One region of the Pseudomonas sp. S2_A05 genome, then DNA from elsewhere that is predicted to be linked to it. Evidence: predicted binding sites of a transcription regulator. Region 1 holds the regulator's gene; each other region holds the start of a gene.
The links. Region 1 encodes sigma-54, which starts transcription at its own class of promoters, with help from an activator protein. Its sites were predicted from a motif close to ANTGGCATNNANNTTGCTNT; they were not measured.
Positions count from the first base shown of each region.

Region 2: AB4O12_RS03075 (circularly permuted type 2 ATP-grasp protein) is a predicted target of sigma-54. The motif match lies at 1,140-1,159, and genes of this name have one in related genera.
Region 3: glnA (type I glutamate--ammonia ligase) is a predicted target of sigma-54. The motif match lies at 1,848-1,867, and genes of this name have one in related genera.
Region 4: flgB (flagellar basal body rod protein FlgB) is a predicted target of sigma-54. The motif match lies at 1,827-1,846, and genes of this name have one in related genera.

Region 1 covers NZ_CP162775.1:5,718,927-5,721,957, forward strand. The annotation lists gene rapZ (RNase adapter RapZ) at 1-68, opposite strand, end outside; gene ptsN (PTS IIA-like nitrogen regulatory protein PtsN) at 71-535, opposite strand; gene hpf (ribosome hibernation-promoting factor, HPF/YfiA family) at 547-855, opposite strand; gene AB4O12_RS25795 (RNA polymerase factor sigma-54) at 929-2,419, opposite strand; gene lptB (LPS export ABC transporter ATP-binding protein) at 2,586-3,031, opposite strand, start outside.
Region 2 covers NZ_CP162775.1:647,925-650,955, reverse strand. The annotation lists gene AB4O12_RS03075 (circularly permuted type 2 ATP-grasp protein) at 1-1,106, opposite strand, end outside; gene AB4O12_RS03070 (ribonuclease E inhibitor RraB) at 1,584-1,931, opposite strand; gene AB4O12_RS03065 (hypothetical protein) at 2,141-2,374, opposite strand; gene speE (polyamine aminopropyltransferase) at 2,664-3,031, opposite strand, start outside.
Region 3 covers NZ_CP162775.1:5,118,232-5,121,262, forward strand. The annotation lists gene AB4O12_RS23295 (DUF4124 domain-containing protein) at 1-18, opposite strand, end outside; gene glnA (type I glutamate--ammonia ligase) at 348-1,754, opposite strand; gene thiI (tRNA uracil 4-sulfurtransferase ThiI) at 2,082-3,031, shown strand, end outside.
Region 4 covers NZ_CP162775.1:3,162,269-3,165,299, forward strand. The annotation lists gene flgE (flagellar hook protein FlgE) at 1-153, opposite strand, end outside; gene flgD (flagellar hook assembly protein FlgD) at 185-913, opposite strand; gene flgC (flagellar basal body rod protein FlgC) at 929-1,372, opposite strand; gene flgB (flagellar basal body rod protein FlgB) at 1,376-1,786, opposite strand; gene cheR (protein-glutamate O-methyltransferase CheR) at 2,146-2,973, opposite strand; gene AB4O12_RS14410 (chemotaxis protein CheV) at 3,020-3,031, opposite strand, start outside.

The DNA of each region.
Region 1 (3,031 bases):
TCCTCAAGGACATTCAGGGCGGTACTTTTACCCGAGCCCGAACGGCCACTGACAATGATCAAACGCATGATTAGTGCCCGTTCTGCTCGTCCAGTACAACCTGGTACAAGGCTTCATTGCTCGGAGCGCTGCGCAATTTGTCGCGCACTTCCTTGCGGTCGAGCATGCTGGCGATCTGGCGCAACAACTCCAGATGCGCGTCGGTTGCGGCTTCCGGGACCAGCAGTACGAACAACAGGTCCACCGGAGCGCCGTCGATGGCGTCGAAATCGATCGGGGCTTCGAGGTGCAGCAGGGCGCTCACTGGCCCCGCGCAGCCCTTGAGGCGGCAGTGGGGAATGGCGATGCCGTTGCCAAAACCGGTGGAGCCGAGTTTTTCACGGGCGATCAGCGCCTCGAAGACATCCTGCATCGCCAGATCCGGCACTTCGCGGTGGATCAGGTTGGCAATCTGTTCGAGGGCTTTTTTCTTGCTGCCGCCCGGCGCGTTCACTTGGGAACGGCCGGGGGTCAGGATGGTTTCAAGTCGGATCATGGATAGGGGTGTTAACGACCGGTCGCGCCCTGGAGGAGGCTCTGGGTCTTTTCCTTATGCTTTTTGAGTTGGCGATCCAGCTTGTCGGTAAGTGAGTCGATCGCAGCGTACATGTCGGTATCTTCTGCGTTTGCGACCACTTCACTGCCGGGAATATGCAAGGTGGCTTCGATCTTCTGTTTCAGCTTTTCGACGCACATCGTGACCTGCACGTTGGTGATCTTGTCGAAATGTCGCTCCAGTCGCTGGAGTTTTTCCTCGATGTAGGAACGCAGAGGTTGGGTCACTTCCAGTTGGTGTCCACTGATGTTGACTTGCATACAGCTTCTCCTTCGTTGCCAGTGCATAAAGCGGCAGGCCGAAAAGCCTGCCACTGGAACGCTGTAACGTGGCTTACATCAACCGCTTGCGTTCGCTCGAAGGCGCGATTCCGAGGGATTCGCGGTACTTGGCGACGGTGCGGCGAGCCACCTGAATGCCTTGTGCCTCCAGTAAACCAGCGATCTTGCTGTCACTCAACGGCTTTTTCTGATTTTCCGCAGCGACCAGTTTCTTGATGATCGCGCGGATCGCCGTGGACGAGCATTCGCCGCCTTCGGAGGTGCTGACGTGGCTGGAGAAAAAGTATTTCAGCTCATAAATACCGCGCGGGGTATGCATGAATTTTTGTGTGGTCACCCGGGAAATCGTCGATTCGTGCATGCCGACCGCTTCGGCGATGTCATGCAATACCAACGGCTTCATTGCTTCGTCGCCGTATTCGAGGAAGCCGCGCTGATGTTCGACGATCTGCGTGGCCACTTTCATCAGGGTTTCGTTGCGGCTCTGCAGGCTCTTGATGAACCAGCGGGCCTCCTGCAACTGGTTGCGCATGAAAGTGTTGTCGGCGCTGGTGTCGGCACGCTTCACGAAACCGGCGTACTGGGCGTTGACGCGCAGGCGAGGCACCGATTCCTGGTTCAGCTCGACCAGCCAGCGCTCGTTGTCCTTGCGCACGATCACGTCGGGAATGACGTATTCGGCTTCGGTCGACTCGATCTGTGAGCCGGGACGCGGATTGAGGCTCTGCACCAGTTCGATGACCTGGCGCAGCTCGTCTTCCTTGAGCTTCATGCGCCGCATCAACTGGCTGTAATCGCGGCTGCCGAGCAGGTCGATGTAATCGGCGACCAGACGCTTGGCCTCGGTCAGCCACGGCGTCTTCGCGGGCAGCTGGCGCAATTGCAGCAGCAGGCATTCGCTGAGGTTGCGTGCGCCGATACCGGCGGGCTCGAATTGCTGGATGCGATGCAGGACAGCTTCGATTTCGTCGAGCTCGATGTCCAGTTCCGGGTCGAACGCTTCAAGAATCTCTTCGAGTGTTTCGTCCAGATAGCCCTGATTGTTGATGCAGTCGATCAGAGTCACGGCGATCAGGCGATCGGTGTCGGACATCGGTGCCAGGTTCAGTTGCCAGAGCAGATGGCTTTGCAGGCTCTCGCCGGCCGACGTGCGGGTGGTGAAATCCCACTCATCGTCATCGCTGCTCGGCAGGCTGCTGGCGCTGGTCTGGTAGACGTCTTCCCAGGCAGTATCCACTGGCAGTTCGTTGGGGATACGCTCGTTCCAATCGCCATCCTCGAGGTTATCCACCGTCGGGGCGGTTTCCTGGTAGGAGGGTTCCTGGATTTCGGCGGGCTTCTGTTCGGCGTTGTCGGCCAGCGGATCGGCGTTGTCGAAGTCGTCGCCTTCTTCCTGGCGCTCGAGCATCGGATTGGATTCCAGAGCCTCCTGGATCTCCTGTTGCAGGTCCAGGGTCGACAATTGGAGCAGGCGGATGGCCTGTTGCAGCTGCGGTGTCATCGTCAGCTGCTGGCCCATTCTCAAGACTAGCGATGGTTTCATGGCAGGGGCTTAACACCTTATTCGCCGGCGCTTTGCGCCATCCACTACAGGGCGCCGAAGCGCCAAACTTAAGCAAATTATATGCCTGAAACTGAAGTGTTTGCCTAGAGCGCTGTAACAATTAAAGCGGATAAATGCGCCTTGAATCGATACAGCGCTGTCGCGCTTACAGGCGGAACTCGTGACCCAGATACACTTCCTTGACCAGATCGTTGGCCAGGATGGTCTCGGCATCGCCTTCAGCGATCAGTTGACCGTCGTTGACGATGTAAGCGGTTTCGCAAATATCCAGCGTCTCACGCACGTTGTGGTCGGTGATCAGCACGCCGATGCCCTTGGCCTTGAGGTGATGGATGATCTGCTTGATGTCGCCGACCGAGATCGGGTCAACGCCGGCGAACGGTTCGTCGAGCAGTATGAATTTCGGTGCCGTCGCCAGGGCGCGAGCGATTTCCACCCGGCGGCGTTCACCACCGGACAGGCTCATGCCGAGGTTGTCGCGGATGTGGCTGATGTGGAATTCCTGCAGCAGGCTTTCCAGCTCCTTGCGACGACCGGCCTTGTCCAGCTCCGGGCGGGTCTCGAGGATCGCCATGATGTTGTCGGCGACCG
Region 2 (3,031 bases), 910 kb from region 1:
CCGGAGCCCTGGGTTTCCTTGACGACCAAATCCGCAAGATTGGCCAGTACGTGGGACAGCTCGGACGGGTTGCGGCATTGCCAGGTCGGCACGTTTTTCAGGATCGGCTCTTCGTCGAGGTAAAAACGGATCATGTCGGTGACAAACGGGTAAACCGATTTATCGTCCGCGACCCCGGTGCCGATGGCATTGGCCAGCACCACATTGCCGGAGCGATAAGACGACAGCAGCCCCGGCACGCCGAGCATCGAGTCCGGGTTGAACGCCAGCGGATCAAGGAACGCGTCGTCGAGGCGGCGATAGATCACGTCGACCGCTTTCGGGCCATCGGTGGTGCGCATGAACACCTTGTCGTCACGCACGAACAGATCTGCGCCTTCCACCAGTTCAACGCCCATCTCCCGCGCCAGAAACGCATGTTCGAAGAACGCGCTGTTGAAGCGACCCGGCGTCAACACCACCACGCTCGGGTTGTCGATCGGGCTTGAGCTTTTCAGGGTGTCGAGCAGCAGATTGGGATAGTGATCGATCGGGGCGATGCGCTGGGCGGAGAACAGTTCGGGGAACAGGCGCATCATCATCTTGCGGTCTTCGAGCATGTAGCTGACGCCACTGGGTGTGCGCAGGTTGTCTTCGAGGACGTAATAAGTGCCATCGCCATCGCGTACCAGATCGACGCCGGAGATATGCGAGTAGATGTCGCGGTGCAGATCCAGGCCCTGCATCGCCAACTGGTATTGCTCGTTGGCCAGCACCTGTTCGGCGGGAATGATCCCGGCCTTGATGATGCGCTGTTCGTGGTAGAGGTCGGCGAGAAACATGTTCAACGCCTTGACCCGCTGAATGCAGCCGCGCTCGACAATCCGCCATTCACTGGCAGGAATGCTGCGTGGAATGGTGTCGAACGGAATCAGGCGCTCGGTGCCCTGCTCGTCGCCATAGAGCGTGAAGGTGATCCCGGCCCGGTGGAACAGCAGATCGGCCTCGCGGCGGCGCTGCGCGAGCAGCTCGTCGGGCGTCTCGGCCAGCCAGCGGGCAAATTCCCGGTAATGCGGGCGGACCAGGCCGCCGGCATCGTACATCTCGTCAAAATAGGTGCGGATCATGCCGTACTCCTTGTCACTCCGGACATACAGGCCTTCGCAAGGCCCGTGCCATCGGCATAAACGCTTTGATTTCAATCGGTTGTAGATCCACGCCGAAGGCTGCGCACCATTCCTGTGCGGCAAATGCCCCGGCCCGATTGCCCCCGCTTCATTGCGACGCACTGCATCGCCTATCACCAGCATAGTCAGAGTTGATTTCACTGCCCGGCCACGACTGCGGATAATCCGCGCATTCGCTGCAAAACTTCCCCGGCACGCCGTCGCGAAGTAGTCAGCTCAACTGATCTGAACTGCCTTGGCAGCCCCGTCCCGACAGGACTTTATTGCACACCCGTCTTCCCTTTTAGCCACCCTCTCCGGTGGCTTTTTTTTGCCCGGGATTCTTGTTTCAGGGTTTTGCCACTGCGATGTGCAGAAGCCAGAAACGACAACGGCCGACCCGAAGGTCAGCCGTTGCCCGACAAACAATGCGCAATATCAATTCAACCGGTAACGATTGCGCACCTCCTGCTTCACGCCCCAACCCTCGATAATGCCGCCCAGCGGTTCGACCACGGCAGAAAAGCCTTGCTCGAAATCGCCGATGTCGTCATAGGTTGCGTACATCACTTTGCTCAATTCCAGCGACCAGGCGCCGTCGTCGCGCGCACTGACCTGGGCATTGATGGATTCACCGCGAAATTTGCCTGCTGCCCTGCGCGCCCGCTCCTCGTCCGGGAAAATCGCGTAGAACTCAATGGGATGGAACCGGGAAAAATCGAAACCGCCTTCTTTCATGCGGCGCAGAACATTGCTGCTGATGTCTTCTTGATAGGCTGTGCTCATGAATCGTCCCCCTCGATTGATGGATAGACTTTCCGTATTCCCGCCCCGGGCCTTTTGGCCTAAGTACTACGGCAACGTGGTTGCGCGCGGGAAACAAGCATGTAGCTGACAAGACCAGACCTTAGCGATCCATTCGCTGATCTCGCTTGCAGAGTAGCCCCAAGAGAGCGCCGCTGCCAAGGCCTGGTTTACGAGATGACAGGAAGTGTTCAGACAGGGGTGATGCTGCGGATTTCGATGCCGTTCTGAGTCTTGAGGTTTTTCACCTCGGCATCGGTGGTGCGCCCTTGCAGGTCGTTGAGATCCAGCTGGGCGGCAACCGGAAGAAGCCGCTCCTTGATCAGCCGGGCGGCTTCATCATCGGACGGGCATTCCTCACGTTCGAAGACTTCATCAACAATTTCGCCGTGATCATCCACGAAAGTGACTTTCCACTTTTGCATCAGTGCCTCCTCGATCAACCCGTAAATGGGCTTACCTCTATCTCGACTTTTTTCCGCGAGAGTTGGTTCAAAAGGATTACAGCCGCCAACGGTGAAAATAACCAGCCGATCGATAGGGCGGACTTCTGTGGCGAGGGGATTTATCCCCGTTCGGCTGCGCAGCAGTCGTAAGACCGTCCATTGCGGTTTAACGGATACACCGCGCCGGCCGGTTCAGGGATGCTGCGCATCCCAACGGGGATAAATCCCCTCACCACAAAAGCTCCCTTGCAGAGCGACTTCAGAGTGATCAGTCGTTGCTTGGCTTGTTGACCGCTTGCAGCACGTATTGCGGCAAGGCGAACGCGCCGATGTGGATTTCCGGATTGTAGTAACGGGTGACAATGCCGCTGCCGATGAAGCGCTGTTGCAGGGTTTCACGGCTGAGCTTGCGGTAGGCCGGGTTGGTCGAGCCCCAGGCGAAGGTCATCGAGCCGCCGATGTAGGTCGGCACGGCGGCCTGGTAGAAGTGCCAGTCCGGGAACAGGCTGCGCAGGCGACCGGCGGTGGTTTTGACTTCGTCGATTTGCATGAACGGCGTGCCGTTCTGAGTCACCAGGATGCCGCCTTCGTTCAGGCAGCGGTGGCACGCCTGGTAGAAGTTCTCCGAGAACAGCA
Region 3 (3,031 bases), 600 kb from region 1:
GAGAAGCGTGCGACCCATGAAATCGACCGGGGTTGGAAACTGTGGGTAGCAGCATAGGACAGGTGGGGCGGTTGGCCAAAACCGTTAATAACTGGAATTGAAAAGACTGGTAGCCAAAACACGGATCGTTCCCATGCTCTGCGTGGGAATGCCTCCTGGGACGCTCCGCGTCCAGTGACGCGGAGCGTCACGGGCTGCATTCCCACGCGGAGCGTGGGAATGATCAATGACCCACCGCTTTCGCGAGCAGGCTCGCTCCCACATGGAAAATGCGTTGCGCCGGGCAATAAAAAAGGCCTCCCGAAGGAGGCCTCTTGTGTCACGCCGCTTTACGCAGCGCTACCGGATCAGCAGCTGTAGTACAGCTCATATTCCAGTGGGTGTACGAAGGTGCGAACCTTGATTTCTTCTTCCGATTTCAGCGCGATGTAAGCGTCGATGAAGTCGTCGGAGAACACGCCGCCCTTGGTCAGGAACGCGCGGCCCTTGTCCAGCTCTTCCAGGGCTTCTTTCAGGCTGCCGCAAACCTGTGGAATCTCTTTCGCCTCTTCAGGCGGCAGGTCGTACAGGTTCTTGTCGGCGGCATCGCCTGGGTGGATCTTGTTCTGGATACCGTCCAGACCGGCCATCAGCAGAGCTGCGAAAGCCAGGTACGGGTTGGCAGCCGGATCCGGGAAGCGTGCTTCGATACGGCGGGCTTTCGGGCTCGACACGTAAGGAATACGGATCGAAGCGGAACGGTTGCGAGCCGAGTAGGCCAGCATTACCGGAGCTTCGAAGCCTGGCACCAGACGCTTGTAGGAGTTGGTCGCCGGGTTGGTGAAGCCGTTCAGGGCCTTACCGTGCTTGATGATGCCGCCGATGAAGTACAGAGCGGTATCGGACAGGCCGGCATAGCCTTCACCTGCGAAGGTGTTCTTGCCGTCTTTCCAGATCGACATGTGTACGTGCATGCCCGAACCGTTGTCGCCGTACAGTGGCTTCGGCATGAAGGTCGCGGTGCGGCCGTAAGCGTCGGCAACGTTGTGCACAACGTATTTCAGGGTCTGAACTTCGTCAGCCTTCTTCACCAGGGTGTTGAACTTGACGCCGATTTCGTTCTGGCCGGCAGTTGCCACTTCGTGGTGGTGAACTTCAACCGACTGACCCATTTCTTCCAGTGCGTTGCACATGGCAGTACGGATTTCGTGGTCGTGGTCGAACGGTGGAACCGGGAAGTAGCCGCCTTTCACGCCTGGACGGTGACCCTTGTTGCCACCTTCGATGTCCTGGTCGGACATCCACGAACCTTGCTCGGAGTAGATCTTGAACATCGAGCCGGAGATGTCCGACTTGAATTTGACCGAGTCAAAGATGAAGAACTCAGGCTCCGGACCGGCGAATACGGTGTCACCGATACCGGTGGCTTTCAGGTGCTCTTCGGCGCGCTTGGCGATCGCACGTGGGTCGCGATCGTAGCCCTGCATGCTCGAAGGCTCGATGATGTCGCACACCAGAATCAGGGTTGGGTCTTCGGTGAACGGATCGAGCACGGCAGTTTCGTCGACCGGCATCAGGATCATGTCGGAGGCTTCGATGCCTTTCCAGCCGGAGATGGAGGAACCGTCGAACATCTTGCCGACTTCGAAGAAGTCGTCATCCAGCGCATCGCGAGCCGGCATGGTCACGTGGTGCTGAGTGCCTTTGGTGTCCGTGAAGCGCAGATCAATCCACTTGACGTCATGATCTTTGATGAGTTGAACCGACTTCGACATAGTGTCCTCCGGGTGAATTAGGGCGGGTAGTGGATGCCCTTAATAATGGTGATGCCGGCGCGAATACTCTGCCAAGGCAACCTGCCTCACAAGGGAGCAAATTGCATGCCAGTGCCCCAGCATGGGTTTTTTGCCCCAAATTCACGCTTATTAAGGCGTGCGAGGTACTGAATCGACAAATCCCGCCCCTTAATGTTGCGTTTAAATTCAGAAATGACCTGTTTTGGTGCAAGCAAAACCTTCTGCACATTAACTGGTTAAACCTTGAGCAATTTCCGCTATAATCCGCGCCCCCCTTTTTCGGCTGGCCGTTCGCGCGCTGTTTTCATGAAACTTATCGTAAAAGTCTTCCCCGAGATCACCATCAAAAGCCGACCTGTCCGGACGAAATTCATCCGCCAGTTGGCCAAGAACATCCGCACCGTGCTCCGTGACCTGGACCCGGCCGTGGTGGTGAACGGCGTGTGGGACAATCTCGAGCTGGAAACCCGCGTTACTGACCCCAAAGCCTTGAAAGAGATGGGCGAACGCCTGACCTGCATGCCGGGTATCGCGCATTTTCTGCAGATCGACGAGTACCCGCTGGGCGACTTCGACGACATCACCGAAAAGTGCAAACAGCACTACGGCGATGCACTGGCCGGGAAGATTTTCTCGGTGCGCTGCAAGCGCGCAGGCAAGCATGCCTTCAGCTCGATGGACGTGGAAAAATACGTCGGCAGCAAGCTGCGTCGCGAGTGCGGTGCGGCCGGAATCGACCTTAAAGCACCGCAAATCGAAGTCCGTATCGAAGTTCGCGACAAACGGTTGTTCGTGATTCACAGCCAGCACAACGGCATCGGCGGCTACCCGCTCGGCGCGTTGGAGCAGACGCTGGTATTGATGTCCGGCGGCTTCGATTCGACCGTGGCGGCTTATCAGATCATGCGTCGCGGCCTGATGGCGCACTTCTGCTTCTTCAATCTCGGCGGGCGTGCCCACGAATTGGGCGTGATGGAAGTCGCGCACTTCATCTGGAAGAAGTACGGCAGCTCGCAACGCGTGCTATTTGTCAGTGTGCCGTTCGAGGAAGTGCTGGGCGAAATTCTCGGCAAAGTCGATAACAGTCATATGGGCGTGGTTTTGAAGCGTATGATGTTGCGCGCCTCGTCCGAGATCGCCGAACGCCTGCACATCGATGCACTGGTGACCGGTGAAGCGATCTCCCAGGTGTCGAGCCAGACGCTGCCGAACCTGTCGGTGATCGACTGCGTGACCGACAAACTGGTGCTGCGGCC
Region 4 (3,031 bases), 2.6 Mb from region 1:
GCCGCTGCCCAGACGAGTCGACGAATAGACGTCTTCGAATTCTGCGCGCGAGGATTTGAAACCGGCGGTGGCGACGTTGGCGATGTTGTTGCCGGTGACGTCGAGTTGTTTGTTGGCGGCATAGAGACCGCTAAGGCCGATGTTAAAAGACATGTTCCACTCCTTCGTGCCGGGTTAGTCGGCTCTATATACCAATGGTTTGTACTTTGGACAGGGCAACGGTGCCCTTGCCGGCCAGGTTGAGCATCAGCTCGCCACCGGTCTGGCTGATCGTCACGCTGTTGACGGTCGCCGGCAGGTAGGTCGCCAGGTCGGTCGCGGTGCCGTTGATCGGTGCGTTGGCCTTGAACGTGTAAGTGCCGACCGGAACCACGGTGCCGGCGGTGTCCTTGCCGTCCCAAGTGAAGCTGGCATCGCCGGCAGCGCGGCTGCCCAGGTCGATGGTGCGCACGGTCTTGCCGTCCTTGTCGGTGATGGTCACGGTGCCGCCGGCAATCGACGAAGGCACGGTGACCGAACCGGTCAGGCCTTTGCTCGGGTCATCGAGCTGGGCGGTGTTGGTCTGCACGATCACGTTGCGACCGACCAGCGACGACGCTTGCAACGCCTGCGACGAGTTGTAGTTGCCGGCAAGGCCACTGACAGTGGAGTTCAGCGTGGTGATGCCTTCAAGGCTGCTGAACTGCGCCAACTGCGCGACGAAGGCGCTGTTGTCCTGCGGGTCGAGCGGGTTCTGGTTTTTCAGCTGGGTGACCAGCAATTGCAGGAAAGCATCCTTGCCCAGCGCCTGGCCGCCTGTGGCACTGTTGGTCGCCGAAGCGATGCCGCCCGACGTCGTGCTGCTGGCCTTCTTCGACGAGTTGGCCAGGATGTCGTTCATGCTCAGGCTGCTGGTGGTATCCGTAACGCTCATGGCAGTCGCCCCTTATTACTGACCGAGGGTCAGTACCTTCTGCATCATGGTTTTGGCGGTGTTCATCATTTCCGCGTTGGTCTGGAACGAGCGGCTCGCGGAAATCATGTCAGCCATTTCTTCCACCACGTTGACGTTCGGGTAGTAGACGTAGCCCTTGGCGTCGGCAGCCGGATGGTTCGGCTCGTAGCGCGCTTCGAGGTTGCTCTGGTCTTCGACAACGCCAAGCACCTGCACGCCCTGCCCGGCCGCGTCCTGGTTCTGGAACAGCGAATTGCTGCCGCCGGCCTGGCCGCCCTGAAACATGGTGGCGAACACCGGATGACGGGCGCGGTAGGTCTGGTCGATGCTCGACGAAACGGTTTCGGCGTTGGCGATGTTCGAAGCCACGGTGTTCAGACGCGTGGTCTGCGCGCTCATGCCGCTGCCGGCAATGTTGAAAACGCTGGACAGGGACATGGATTATTCTCCGCGCAGGGCTGACACCAGCCCTTTGAATTTGCTGTTGAGCAAGGTGAAGCTGGCCTGGAAGCCGACAGCGTTTTCCGCGTAGTTCGACTGTTCCAGTTGAGCGTCGACGGTGTTCTGGTCGATCGAAGGCTGCATCGGCGTGCGATACATCAGCGACTCGTCGCCGTTGCCCAGCCCTTCAGCCTCGATGTGCCGGCTGTTGGTCATGTTCAGGGCAAAGTGGCCGCCGGTCTTGGTCTTCTCGGTCTGTGCTTCGAGCACTTTGGAGAAATCCAGATCCCGCGCTTTGTAGTTCGGGGTGTCGGCGTTGGCGATGTTGTTGGCCAGCACTTCGGCACGCTGGGCGCGGAAGCCCAATGCCTTTTCGTGAATGCCCAGCGCTTTGTCGAAGCTGATGCTCATGTCGGGAACCTTCAGGTGACCGGTTTTTCGTACTTGAGCTTTAGCAAGTGCCGTGCCAAATGATCAAAGCCCCGTATTCCGGGGCTTTGCGCCTGACAGGCAAAGCGGCAATGCCAGAAAAGCGGCAACCGGTTACCGCCGGATGCCGCTTTTCTGCCGCTTGCCGTCGTTGCCAGGTCAGCGCAGATCCCTGTGGGAGCGAGCCTGCTCGCGAAGGCGGCGTGTCAGGCGCCAACTGTCTTATGGACAGACCGCTTTCGCGAGCAGGCTCGCTCCCACAGGGGATTCGTGGAAAATAATTCGGGCATAAAAAAAGGAGGCCTTTGCGGGCCTCCCGTTTTTGTATCAGCGCAAACCGCTTATTTCGCCTTGTAGATAATCCCCGGGCTGCACTGAACCATCTGGTAATGATCCGGCAATCCGTTCAGCGCTTCCGAAGCGCCAAGGAACAGATACCCGCCCGGCTTCAACGTGCTGTGAATGCGCAACAGGATGTCCTTCTTCACTTCGGCAGAGAAGTAGATCAGCACGTTGCGGCAGAACACGATGTCGAACTTGCCCAGCGCCGCGTAGCTGTCGAGCAGGTTGAACGAGCGGAATTCCACCCGGCTCTTGATCGGCGCCTTGACCACCCAGCGCCCCGGCCCTTTCGGGTCGAAGTAGCGTTGCAGGCGTTCCGGCGACAGACCGCGACCGATCGCCAGGCTGTCGTACTCGCCGGTCTTGCAGTTGTTGAGCATCAGGCCCGACAGATCGGTGGCAACGATCTGCACACCCATCTTCAACTGCCCCAGGTTGCTGCGCTCGAACTCGTCGATCGACATCGACAGCGAGTACGGCTCCTGCCCCGACGAGCAGGCCGCCGACCAGATCCGCAGACGCTGGTTGGGGCTGGCCTTGATCGCTTCCGGCAGTACCTTGTTCTTCAAGACTTCAAACGGATAGGTGTCGCGAAACCACAGGGTTTCGTTGGTCGTCATGGCATCGACCACCTGCTCGCGCAAACCGCTGCGCGGCTGGGTCTGGATGCGCTGTACCAGCTCACCCAGGGACTTGATGCCTTGCTGCTCCATCAGTTTGTTGAGACGGCTCGAGACCAGATACTGCTTGTTTTCACCGAGCAGAATGCCACAGGCTTTTTCCAGGAAGACCCGGAACTGTTCGAAATCCAAATTACCCGTAGACAATGATGCCGCCTCTTAAATCGTGTTGACCGCCAGGGGCAGAAGGCCCCTAGCTGATATC